Regions from separate parts of the Caballeronia sp. LZ035 genome, predicted to be linked through region 2. Evidence: riboswitches for the same ligand, from Rfam matches in the RefSeq annotation. Region 2 holds a riboswitch; the other holds the start of a gene.
The links. Region 2 has a riboswitch for thiamine pyrophosphate ahead of QCE88_RS15180 (FAD-dependent oxidoreductase). Riboswitches for the same ligand answer to the same signal wherever they lie in the genome.
Positions count from the first base shown of each region.

Region 1: it holds a riboswitch for thiamine pyrophosphate, as region 2 does, so the genes downstream of both, thiC (phosphomethylpyrimidine synthase ThiC) here and QCE88_RS15180 (FAD-dependent oxidoreductase) in region 2, are expected to answer to the same signal.

Region 1 covers NZ_JARUXS010000001.1:1,391,215-1,397,435, forward strand. The annotation lists gene QCE88_RS06535 (glycine zipper 2TM domain-containing protein) at 202-414, opposite strand; gene thiC (phosphomethylpyrimidine synthase ThiC) at 647-2,578, opposite strand; TPP riboswitch at 2,759-2,900, opposite strand; gene QCE88_RS06545 (EamA family transporter) at 3,151-4,092, shown strand; gene QCE88_RS06550 (DUF4397 domain-containing protein) at 4,424-5,206, shown strand; gene QCE88_RS06555 (Fic family protein) at 5,404-6,221, shown strand, end outside.
Region 2 covers NZ_JARUXS010000001.1:3,237,646-3,243,866, forward strand. The annotation lists gene thiE (thiamine phosphate synthase) at 1-408, opposite strand, end outside; gene QCE88_RS15170 (thiazole synthase) at 405-1,211, opposite strand; gene thiS (sulfur carrier protein ThiS) at 1,250-1,447, opposite strand; gene QCE88_RS15180 (FAD-dependent oxidoreductase) at 1,465-2,619, opposite strand; TPP riboswitch at 2,844-2,968, opposite strand; gene QCE88_RS15185 (hypothetical protein) at 3,100-3,243, opposite strand; gene QCE88_RS15190 (ABC transporter ATP-binding protein/permease) at 3,242-4,984, shown strand; gene QCE88_RS15195 (glutamate synthase subunit beta) at 5,158-6,221, opposite strand, start outside.

The DNA.
Region 1 (6,221 bases), 1.8 Mb from region 2:
CTGCTCCTGACGGTGTGTAACGCCCGGTGTAGATCGATGATGAAGCGTTGCAGCCGGGCGGGTCCGTCATGAAGCAGCTTACTCGAACGGCGGCACTGCGGTCGGCCAGCGGTCGGAGGAGAAATGATCCGCGTGGCCGTTTGTGTCAGATCTGAAACGTAGCGGCGAAACGACTGCGTTTCGCCGCACTGAAAGGCCGGCTTACTTCCCGACCTGATTCCCGATAATGCCGCCGACGGCCGCGCCGCCGAGTGTCGACAGTCCGCTGCCGCCGATAACGGCGCCGCCCGCCGCACCGACGCCTGCGCCGATCGCGGTATCCCGTTGACGCGTGTTCATGTCGCCGCAGGCAGTCAGGCCCCCGAGAAGCGCCACGACCGTTGCAGCGACGCCGATCTGTTTGATGTTTTTCATGTCGACTCTCCAATACGATATTGAGCGAAGCGGCGGCGGTGCGGCTTCCAGGCATCTGCAGGGCCGCGATGGTCCGGACCGCTTCGTCGCTTGATCAGCAGGAAAGGTGCCTGATTCGTCAGGAGAGGCCCGGACGTTACTGGACAAGGCCCGCGCCGGATGCACGAAGAACAACGGCCTGACGCACGCGAAGCGCGTCAGGCCGTTGATAGCTACTGAAAGGCGTCAGACATCAGGTCGGCTGATAAATCTCCGAACCCTTCTTCACAAATTCGATCGCCTTGGTTTCCATGCCTTTCGCCAGCGCTTCCTGCTCGCTGACGCCCTGTTTCGCCGCGAAGTCGCGCACGTCCTGCGTGATCTTCATCGAGCAGAAATGCGGGCCGCACATCGAGCAGAAGTGCGCGACCTTGGCCGAATCCTTCGGCAGGGTTTCATCGTGGAATTCGCGTGCCTTGTCCGGATCCAGACCCAGGTTGAACTGGTCGTCCCAACGGAACTCGAAGCGCGCCTTGGACAACGCGTTGTCGCGCACCTGCGCGCCGGGATGACCCTTGGCCAGGTCGGCCGCATGCGCCGCGAGTTTGTAAGTGATGATGCCGACCTTCACGTCGTCCTTGTTCGGCAAGCCGAGATGTTCCTTCGGCGTGACGTAGCAGAGCATCGCCGTGCCGAACCAGCCGATCATCGCTGCACCAATGCCCGACGTGATGTGGTCATAGCCCGGTGCGATGTCGGTCGTCAGCGGCCCGAGCGTGTAGAAGGGCGCCTCGTCGCACCATTGCAGTTGGAGATCCATGTTCTCCTTGATGAGCTGCATCGGCACGTGGCCCGGACCTTCGATCATCACCTGCACGTCGTGCTTCCACGCCACCTGCGTGAGCTCGCCGAGCGTCTTCAGTTCGCCAAGCTGGGCTTCGTCATTGGCGTCGTAGATCGAGCCGGGACGCAGGCCGTCGCCGAGCGAGAACGAGACGTCGTACTGCTTCATGATTTCGCAGATGTCTTCGAAGTGCTCGTAGATGAAGCTCTCGCGATGATGCGCGAGACACCATTTCGCCATGATCGAGCCGCCGCGCGACACGATGCCCGTCATCCGGTTCGCCGTCAGCGGCACGTATTGCAGACGCACGCCGGCATGGATCGTGAAGTAGTCGACGCCTTGCTCGGCCTGCTCGATCAGCGTGTCGCGGAAGATTTCCCAGGTCAGGTCTTCAGCCTTGCCATTGACCTTTTCGAGCGCCTGGTAGATGGGCACCGTGCCGATCGGCACCGGCGAATTGCGGATGATCCACTCGCGCGTCTCGTGAATGTGCTTGCCGGTGGAGAGGTCCATTACGGTGTCGCCGCCCCAGCGGATCGCCCAGGTCATCTTGTCGACTTCCTCGCCGATCGAGGACGTCACCGCCGAATTGCCGATGTTCGCGTTGATCTTCACGAGGAAGTTGCGGCCGATGATCATCGGCTCGCTTTCCGGGTGATTGATGTTTGCCGGGATGATGGCGCGCCCGCGGGCTACTTCCTCGCGCACGAACTCGGGCGTGATCGCCTTCAGCGCGTCCTTGCCGAACGCCGCCGCGCCGAAAGACTGGCCCGGATGCTGGCGGCCCATCATGGCGGCGAGCTTCTCGCCGTTCGGGCCGCTCTGCTTCAGGCTTTCGAGATATTCGGCGCGGCGCTGGTTTTCGCGGATCGCGATGTACTCCATCTCCGGCGTGATGATGCCGGCGCGCGCGTAGTGCATCTGCGAGACGTTCTTGCCGGCGAGCGCACGGCGCGGCTGGCGGTGCAGGCCGGGGAAGCGCAGTTCGGCAGTCTTCGCGTCGGCGGCGCGCTCGCGGCCGAAGTCACTTGAAAGACCCGCGAGTGCTTCGGTGTCGCCGCGCTGTTCGATCCATGCGCCGCGCAGCGCGGGCAGTCCCGAACGGATGTCGATCTTCGCGTCCGGGTCCGTGTACGGGCCGGACGTGTCGTACACGTAGACCGGCGGATTCTTCTCGCCGCCGAAGCCGTCGGGGGTATCGGACTGCGTGATTTCGCGCATCGGCACGCGGATGTCGGGCGTCGAACCGGTGACATAGACCTTGCGCGAGTTCGGCAGCGGCGCGATGGCGGCGGCGTCGACGACGGCGTTTTCGGACAGGAACTTGGGATTGGCATTCATGTGCTGTTTCTCCTTGTGACAGAAGCGAGCGCGTGCGCGCTTGCTTCCGCCCCATGCGAAGCAATAGGGACGATATTTTTTCAGCACGAGCGATGACGCTGCCCGGGCTGACTCAGGAGCTAGACAGGAGGAACGAGATGGAAAGGTACGGGCTCGGAAGAGGTGGCCGGATGCGGCAGGCCATGGAGCCCGAACGCTTCCCTGCGCTGGCATTATCCAGATCAGGTTCAAAGGGTATTTCTCACCCACGCCGCACGAAGCGGTTCGGCCCTGTCAGGCCGGCCAAACCGCGATGCGCAACGCAGGACCCCCGCGTTAGCAGCCGTGACATTACACCGCGGCGTGGCGTCTTGGCAACCAACGGCGAAATCCTTCGAATGGGCAGGGCGCTTACTGCATAATGGCGGGCGCTGCAAATTCCGGGTTTTCCCGGGGCGCTTGTGGCCCTTCCCGCGCATCCCGTTCATTCCGCATTTCCTCGTTCCGCCATGCCGTTGAGTCTGGTTTTCGCCGCAGCGCTTTCGCCGGTAGTTGTTTCATCGATCCGGCGCGCAGCCGTCGCGGAGTAACGCATGTCCGCGCTTCCGCCGCCGCGCCTGCCATTCAGTTTTCCCGATCGTTTTCCATTCCGTGCGCCGCGCTCCTTCAAGGGGCAGGTCGTGCTGGCGCTGGCCGTCGTCTATCTCGTCTGGGGCTCGACGTATCTCGGCATTCACCTCGCGCTCGAATCGTTTCCGCCGCTGCTGCTCGGCGGCTTGCGCAACCTGTGCGCGGGTGTCGGGCTGTTCGCGCTCGCCGTGCATCGCAAGGCTGTCTGGCCGAGCGCGCGCGAAGTGCGCAATGCGGCGATCGTCGGCACCTTGCTCGAGGGGCTGTCGAGCGGAATGATGGCCTACGGCATGGGCACCGTGGGCACCGGCACCGCGGCCGTGATGGTCGCCACCGTGCCGCTCTTCGCGACCATTTTCACCGCGCTGTCAGGCCGGGGCGTCGCGCGCGGCGAGTGGCTCGCGGTGGCGCTCGGGTTGATCGGCATCGTGTTGCTGAATCACGGCGATCCGTCGCCCAGTTCCACGGTCGGCACGCTCGCCATCCTGTGCGCCGCGATCTTCTGGGCAGGCGGTGCGCATCTGGCGGGCCGTCTGCCGCAGCCGACCGATCTGCTGATGTCCACGGCGCTGCAGATCGGGCTGGGCGGGCTCATTGCGACGGGTATCGCCCTCGCCGCCGGCGAACGCCTGACCCATGTCAGCCTCGGCGCGGGCGTCTCGTTCCTGTACCTGATGCTGATCGGTTCGATGGCCGCGTATGTCGCCTACAACTTCCTGATCCGCCATACCAGCACCATCGTCGCGACCAGTTGCCTGTATGTGAATCCGGTCGTCGCCGTGCTGCTCGGCGCGCTGCTGCTGGGCGAGATCGTCACGCGCTGGACCGTCATTGCGACGGTCGTGATCCTGCTGTCGGTCGGGCTGTCGTTCTGGTTCGATCACCGCCGGCGCGGACTGCGCTGAGCGCTTGCTTTTGTAAAAACCACCATTCCGTGCGACGCGACGCGTGACGACGGCAACTGCGTGTCCGGCTTTTCCGAACGATTCCTCTAACCAATTCCGAAGCCTTGCCACACAAGGCCGCGTGCCACGCGCGCGGTCGGTACGCACCGGCGCGGGGCATGGGCATTGCTCATTGCTGACACCGGATGGCGCGGCCTGACTTGCGCCGCCGAAACCGGCAAGGAAGGAAAACAGAAGGTCGGTCCGCGAGGTGGAAGGGGTAGACATCTCGACGTTCGCGCGTACCGATCCGCATAACGAGGTGGTCGATTACAACAAGGAAGGTGGAATCATGAAGCTCATCCGCACCGCAGCCGCGCTCGCCGCCGTTGCCTCCGTGCTGTCCGCTTGCGGCGGCAGTTCGGACGATCTGGGCAAGGAGATCGGCGTCACGCAGCCCCAGGTCCATTTCGTTCACGCGCTGCCTGGTGGCCCGAACGTCGACTTCTACGACAACGGCAAGATCCTCCAGCCAAACCTGGCCTACCCGACGGCAACCAACTTCGCGAACATCGACACGGGCCAGCACAACTTCTCGTACGCGGCCGTCAACACGACGACGCAACTCGCCACCGATACCAGCATCAACAACGCGGCCAAGGGTCACGAATACACGGTGATTGCGTTGCCGGACGCGGGGTTCCTGCCGTCGATCGCGGTGATCGACGACCCCTTCGACAAGGGTCTGCTCTCAGGCAGCGCGCGGGTGCGGGCCTTCAACGCATCGACGAATGCGCCGAACCTGGACCTGTACCTGGTCGCGCCGAACGCGAGCATTGCGAACGTCAGCCCGACAATGGCAGGCGTGTCCTACAAGAACGCGGTGCCTGCGACGACGCAGGATTCAATCTACGTGTCCGGGGGCACGTATCAGCTGATCGCGACGCTGCCAGGGTCGAAGACGCCGGTTTATAAGTCGGCTTCGTTCGATCTGGTCAATAACGCGGACTGGCTGATCACGACGCTTCCTTCCGGCAATGCGCTTTCGCAGCTGATTCCGGAGAAGATCCGGTTGCTGGTGGCGCAGGGCGGGAATACGCAGCAACCGGTGCGGGAGTTGCCGGATACGCAGTGAGTCGGACGGGTGGTTTGGTTCAAGAGAACCGGTCGCTTGCGGCCGGTTTTTCGTTGCGCAAAAGAGCGCCAACAAAATCCGCTCAAGACCGAGTATCTGCTCACAATCCAATCAGTATCCGCTCAGAATCTGTTCAAAATGGAGAATCCGCTCATTTTTGGCTAGAATCTGCTCACTGAACAGATTCGCAGCAGAACATGGACACATTGAATCGGGAACGGGTGCTCGACGCCATTCGTGACTTGGCGCGAAAGGGATACGCCGAGGTGACATCCACTCAGGTTCTGGAAGCGACTCAGACCAGTGCTGCCACCGTTCGCCGAATGCTGGATGCGCTGTGCGCCAGCGGCCAGCTTATCCGCAGCGGTCAGGCGCGGGCGACGCGCTATCGCCTGAATGAAGACGCTGCTACGGGCCTGATCCACGGGGCGCGATTCCAGGAAGTCCCGTCTGCCGAGGCTCATCCGGCATGGTCCGACGCCTCGATCGATTTGAGTCGCAAGCTCGAACTGCCTCTGGCAGCGCGCGACCCTGTGACTTACCAGCGCAGTTTCGTCGACGACTATGTTCCCAACGAAAGCTGGCTGATGCCGCAGGACGTTGCCGAAACGCTCTACCGCGACGGCCGGCTGCGTGACCAACAGCCTGTGGCAACCTACGCGCGCAAGGTGCTGGAACAACTTCTCATCGACCTGTCGTGGTCGTCCTCCCGCCTGGAGGGCAATCGCTTTAGCCTGCTGGCTACGGAGCGCTTGTTCAAGCGCGGAACGGCAGAGGGCGATGCGGAAGCGGTCATGCTGCTCAATCACAAGGCTGCTATCGAGTTCCTGGTCGAGGCTGTGCCAATGCAAGGCCTTTCGATGGCGCTCGTGCGTAATCTGCACGCGGTACTGATGCAGGATCTGCTCGCAGATACCGACTCGCTGGGCGCCATTCGCACCAGGCTCGTTCACATCAGCGACACGGTGTATGTACCGACCCAGGTTCCGGCCTTGCTCGAAGATATGCTGGCGAC
Region 2 (6,221 bases):
TGCGTCAGTGCGCGCCTCGTCGCCGGCGCGCCACGCGAGCGCGAGCACCAGCGCGTCGTGCGGCTCGAAGTTGCAATCGAGGAATGCCGCGAGCGCCGCGAGCCAGTCATCGCTGCGTGCACCTTCCAGTGCGAACCGCTCGCCGCCCCGGCGCAGCACCGTGCGCTCCTCGTGGGCGTCGAGCACGGCCGCGCCCTGCTTCGTCAGGCGCTCGGCGTCGACATCGGCGTCGCGCGCTTCGGTGAACACGATCAGGTCGGTCGCCTGCGGCGTTTCAGGCGCGGTCAGGCAAATGCGCCAGCGCGTGTCGGCAGTTGGCCAGTCACCCAACCGGGCACGGATGCGTTCCGCGACCTCGACCAGTTCATCCGCCGGCGGCCAGAACACTTCGCGGTTCAGGAGACTCATGCCGCCCCTCCTTCCTGATGCCAGAACGGCATGCCGACCACCGGCGTGCTCGCCTGCGCGCTGTCGCGCTCGGCCATCGGTCCGGCGAGAAACGCGGTGCGCCCCGCCTCCACGCCCAGCGCAAACGCCCGCGCCATCTGCGGCGGAAAGGTCGCCTGCGACACCGCCGTGTTGAGCAGCACGCCGTCGAAGCCCCATTCCATCACCTGACTGGCGTGCGACGGCACACCGAGCCCGGCATCGACGATCAGCGGCACGTCCGGCAGACGCTCGCGCAGCGTGCGCAACCCGTACGGATTGGTCACGCCGCGCCCGGTGCCGATCGGCGCGCCCCACGGCATCAGCGCCTCGCAGCCCGCGTCGAGCAGACGCCGGCCGATCACCAGGTCTTCCGTGCAATACGGCAGCACCTTGAAGCCGTCGCGAATCAGCTTCGACGCCGCCTCGACCAGGCCGATCGGGTCGGGCTGCAAGGTGTAGTCGTCGCCGATCAGTTCGAGCTTGATCCAGGGCGTCTCGAATACTTCGCGGGCCATGTACGCCGTGGTCAGCACTTCGTCGACGCTCTGGCACCCCGCCGTGTTCGGCAGCAGCGCGACGCCGTGGCGCTTGAGCACGTCAAAGAAGCCGGCCTCGCCGGTCTCCGACTGACGCCGCAGCGCGACCGTCACCATGCCGGGACGCGCGGCGTCGATGGCGTCCGACAGCGATTGCAGCGACGGATAACGCGACGTGCCGAGCAAGAGCCGGCTCGGGAAGGACTGGCCGTAGAGCGTGAGCACGTCGGCGGTCTGTGTGGTCATGATGGGATCCTTCGATTCTTCGATGTGCGTCATGCGACTCAGCCGCCCGCGACGGGCGACACGACGTCGAGCCGGTCTCCGGCGGAAAGCGTACGGATGGCGTGCTCGCCGCGCGCGACGAACTGGCCGTTGAGCGCGACCGCGAACGGCGGCTTCGCGCCGAAGGCGGCGAGCGCCTCGTTGACGGTGGCGGCGTCGGGCAGATCGAAGGCGCGCTGATTGATGCGGATGTTCATGGCTTTTTGCCTCTCATCTAGTGCGACAGCGCCGGCGCGGAGACGGCAGCGGCCGCGCCGTGCAGCAGTTCCGGCCAGCGCGCGGCGTGGCGATGGTGGTCGAAGCTCGCATGGCTGGACACTTCGCCGGCGCTGAGGGCTTCCGCCAGCCGGCATGCGGTGTCCGCGACTTCGGGCGCGATCATGAAGCCGTGCCGATACAGCCCGTTCACACGCACAGTCCGCGCCCCGTCCCAGACGATGGCTGGCCGGTGATCCGGCAAGGTCGGCCGACAGTGGGCGTTGAGTTCGAGGATGCGCGCCTCGCCGAAACCCGGATGCACGGCGAACGCGGCGCTCAGCAGTTCGAGCGCGGACCGCACGCTCACCGGCGACATGTCCTCGCCTTCGACTTCAGTCGCGCCGATGACGTACAGATCGTCCTGCTTCGGCGCGATATAGAGCGGATAACGCGGATGCAGCAGGCGCACCGGCCGCGACAGCCCAATGCCCGGCGCGTGCACTCGCGCCACTTCGCCGCGAATCCCGCGCAGCGCGGGCCAGGCAGGTTTGCCGCCGAGCCCGCGGCAATCGATGATCCAGCGCGCGTCGGGCATGGCATCGACGCAGGTGTTCCAGTGCGTGCGTACGCCGCGCGCGGCGAGTCCGGCGGCCAATGCGGCGAGCGCCTGGCGGTTGTCGAGTTGACCTTCGTTCGGCAGCAGCCAGCCTTGCGCGAAACGCGTGCCGAGCGCCGGTTCCGCCTGCGCGAGCTGGGTGCCGGCCAGCTTGACGAAGCCACCGTCGAGCAAGCCGGCCGGCGAATTGGCGCGCAGCCGGCGTTCGAGCAAAGGCGCTTCCGCGCGATCCGCGCCATGCCAGACGACGAGCGTGCCGTTGCGCTGAAAGAAGACCGGCTCGGGCAATTGCGCGATGATCTCCGGCCAGCGTTCGAGCGATGCCGCGCCGAGCCCGACCACGAGCGGTTCCGCACTGGCGGCCTCGGCGAGCGGCGCCAGCATCGCGGCCGCCACCCAGGCGGCCGACTGCGAGCCGAGCGCGTCGCCGCGCTCGAAAAGACTCACTTGATGCCCCGCGCCCGCAAGCTGCCAGGCAACGAGCCGGCCAACGAGCCCGCCGCCGATCACGGCGAAGTCCGCCTGGGGGTCGGCGGTCTGATGGATGCTGTTCAATTCGATGTCTCCTATCGGCCGGCACGGGCACATGAAGCACGCGCACGAGGCCTATGCTTGACGCTGCATCAGCAAGGAGGAAGGCAGAAATGGCCCGATCCGTCTGTGCAGGCGCTGCGGCACATCACAAGGACGACATGGGCGGAGAGACCGGCCCGGCAGCGGATGCGCGCCGGACGGAAAGGACAAGGTGCGGAAGAAACTGGAGGAATGGCGCGGGTGTCGCGCGTTCTCCGGAAACTTCCCTCGCCGGTATTACCCGGATCGGGTGCAAAGGGTCTCTCTCAGCCTCGCTGCGTGAGGGCCGGTTTCGGCCGTCGATGCATGCGAAGCACCCCTGTTTCGTCGAAGGTCATTAGACCATGAAAGGCGAACGCGCTGCAAACCGGGATTGCGCCCTGCTTTTTTCGTGTGCGGCGGCACTCTGGCACAATGCCGCGAACATGGTTCAGCCGGCGATCGCGCGAAATTAAGTGAGCGTTAAGGCAAGCCCGGAACAATTTGCAGGCCCGAAACTGGCTGCCCGGAAGACAACAGGCCGCAGCCGGCCGCACCGCGCAGCATGCCCGTCGCGCGACCACGCAATAACCCGCCGCCCGAAGGGCGCATCGGCAGGAAGCTCATGATCGACACCCGTACCGAAAACACGCAGCAGAAGGCCGACGAAGTCTCGGCGTGGAGCCTCATCAAGCCCTACTGGGTTTCCGAGGAACGCGGCTTCGCCTGGGGCCTGCTCGTGGCGATCATCGCGATCAACATGACGGTCGTCTGGATCAACGTGCGGCTCAACAGCTGGAACGCAGACTTCTACAACGCGCTGCAGAACAAGAACGTCAAGGATTTTCCCCACCTGCTGCTGATCTTCACCGGCCTCGCCTTCGCGTACATCCTGCTCGCGGTGTACGGACGATATCTGCGGCAGATGCTGGCGTTCCGCTGGCGTCAATGGCTGACCAACCGCTATCTCGAACAATGGTTCGGCGACAAGGCGTTCTACCGCATCGAACGCGACCGGCTCGCCGACAACCCCGACCAGCGGATCAGCGACGACCTGCAATCCTTCGCGACCACGACGCTTTCACTCTCGCTTGACCTGCTTTCGACGCTCGTCACGCTGGTCACTTTCATCACCATCCTGTGGACCCTTGCCGGCGCGCTGACCTTCTCGCTCGGCGCCACGCCGATCACGATTCCAGGCTACATGGTCTGGGCCGCCGCGCTGTACGCGATCCTGGGCTCGCTGATCATCCAGAAGGTCGGCCATCCGCTGGTGTCGATCAACTACCAGCAGCAGAAGGTGGAAGCGGACTTCCGCTTCGGGCTGATCCGCGTGCGCGAAAACGCCGAGCAGATCGCCTTCTATGACGGCATCACGACCGAAACGGCGAACGCCAAGTCCATTTTCCAGCGCATTCGCGACAACTGGTGGCTGATCATGAAGTACACGAAGCGCATGACCTTCGTGCTGAGCTTCTATGGCCAGATCGCCATCATCTTTCCGATCATGGTCGCGGCGCCGCGCTACTTTGCAGGGGCGTTCTCGTTTGGCGTGCTGATGCAGATTTCATCGGCGTTCGGCACGGTCAGCGATTCGTTTTCCTGGTTCATCAACAGTTATTCGACGTTGGTCGAATGGCGCGCCACGGTGAATCGTCTGCGTGAATTCAAGCGCGTGATGCGGTCCACCCACATCCGCGAGGAAAACTCGCCCGCCACCGAGCGCGGTGGCATCAACCTGCACTACACGAGCACGCCCTCGCTCACGACCAAGGATCTCACGCTCGCGCTGCCGAACGGCACGCCGCTGTCGCGGGTGGCGAACGTGTCGGTCGAGCCGGGCTCGCGCTGGCTGGTGGTCGGGCCGTCGGGATCGGGCAAGAGCACCTTGATGCGGGCGCTCGCGGGCCTGTGGCCGTTTGGTGACGGCACCATCGACGCACCCGTCGACGCGAAGATGATGTTCATCCCGCAAGTGAGCTATCTGCCGATCGGCACGCTGCGTGCGGCGCTCGCGTATCCGTCGCCGGGCGGCACGTTCAGCGACGAAGAAACACGCGAGGCGCTGCGCCTCTGTAATCTCGGGTCGTATGTGGACCGGCTGGAGGAAAGCGCGCACTGGGCGCGGAGTCTGTCGCCGGGCGAACAGCAACGTTTGGCCGCAGCGCGCGTGCTGCTGCACAAGCCGGATTTCCTGTTCCTCGACGAAGCCACCAGCGCGCTCGATGCGGAAAACGAACTCCATATCTACAACACGGTGCTGGAGAAGCTGCCGAAGGCGGCGATTCTAAGCGTCGCGCATCGTGAATCGGTCGCGATGTTCCATGACTACAAGATCGAGATCGAAAGGATGATGGCGGAGGCTTGAGGCGGGGTTGCTGGTTTGGGCGGGTCGTGAGGACCGCATCGGTGAGGGATTGCCGGTGCGGTTTTTTCTTATCTGTCTGGCGCAAGAGTCAACAGCGCCTGCGCTCCTCCAAACCAAAAAGGCGAACAGCCTTTCGACCATCCGCCTTTTCTCAAACCTGCCGGCACAACCCTTTACCGCGGCAGCTCACTGCTCCCCATCAGGAACGCATCGACCGACCGCGCGCATTGCCGTCCTTCGCGAATCGCCCACACCACCAGCGACTGGCCGCGCCGCATATCGCCCGCCGTGAACACCTTGTCCACGGACGTGTAATACGCCTTGTCGCCTTCCGTCAAAGCACGCACGTTGCCGCGCGCATCCTTCTCGACGCCGAACGCTTCCAGCACCGGCGACACTGGCTGCGTGAAGCCCATCGCGAGCAGCACGAGATCGGCCTTCATCTCGAACTCGGAACCCGGCACTTCCTGCATCTTGCCGCCCTTCCACTCGACGCGCACCGCAATCAGCTTCTCGACCTTGCCGTTCTTGCCTTCGAAGCGCTTCGTCGCCACCGACCAGTCACGCTCGCAGCCCTCTTCATGCGACGAAGACGTGCGCAGCTTGATCGGCCAGTACGGCCACACCAGCGGCTTGTTCTCTTCTTCAGGCGGTTGCGCCAGCAGTTCGAACTGCGTCACGCCCTTCGCGCCATGCCGGTTCGACGTGCCGACACAATCCGAACCCGTATCGCCGCCGCCGATCACGACCACATGCTTGCCCTTGGCCAGCAGCTGGTCCGGGACCTTGTCGCCCGCATTGACCTTGTTCTGCTGCGGCAGGAATTCCATCGCATAGTAGATGCCCTGGAGCTCGCGGCCCGGCACCGGCAGATCACGCGGCGTTTCCGAACCGCCGGCAATCACCACGGCATCGAACTGTTCCTTCAGTTCATCCGGCGTGATGGTTTCCTTCGCCGTGTTGGCGATGTATTCCGGCATCGCGTCCTTGCCGATGAACACATTGGTGCGGAACGACACGCCTTCCGCTTCCATCTGGCGCATGCGGCGGTCGATCAGCCACTTCTCCAGCTTGAAGTCGGGAATGCCGTAGCGCAGCAGACCGCCGATGCGGTCGTTCTTCTCGAACACGACCACGTCATGTCCCGCGCGTCCCAGTTGCTGCGCGGCAGCGAGTCCAGCCGGACCGGAACCGACCACAGCCACCTTCTTGCCCGTCTTGTGCTTCGGCGGTTGCG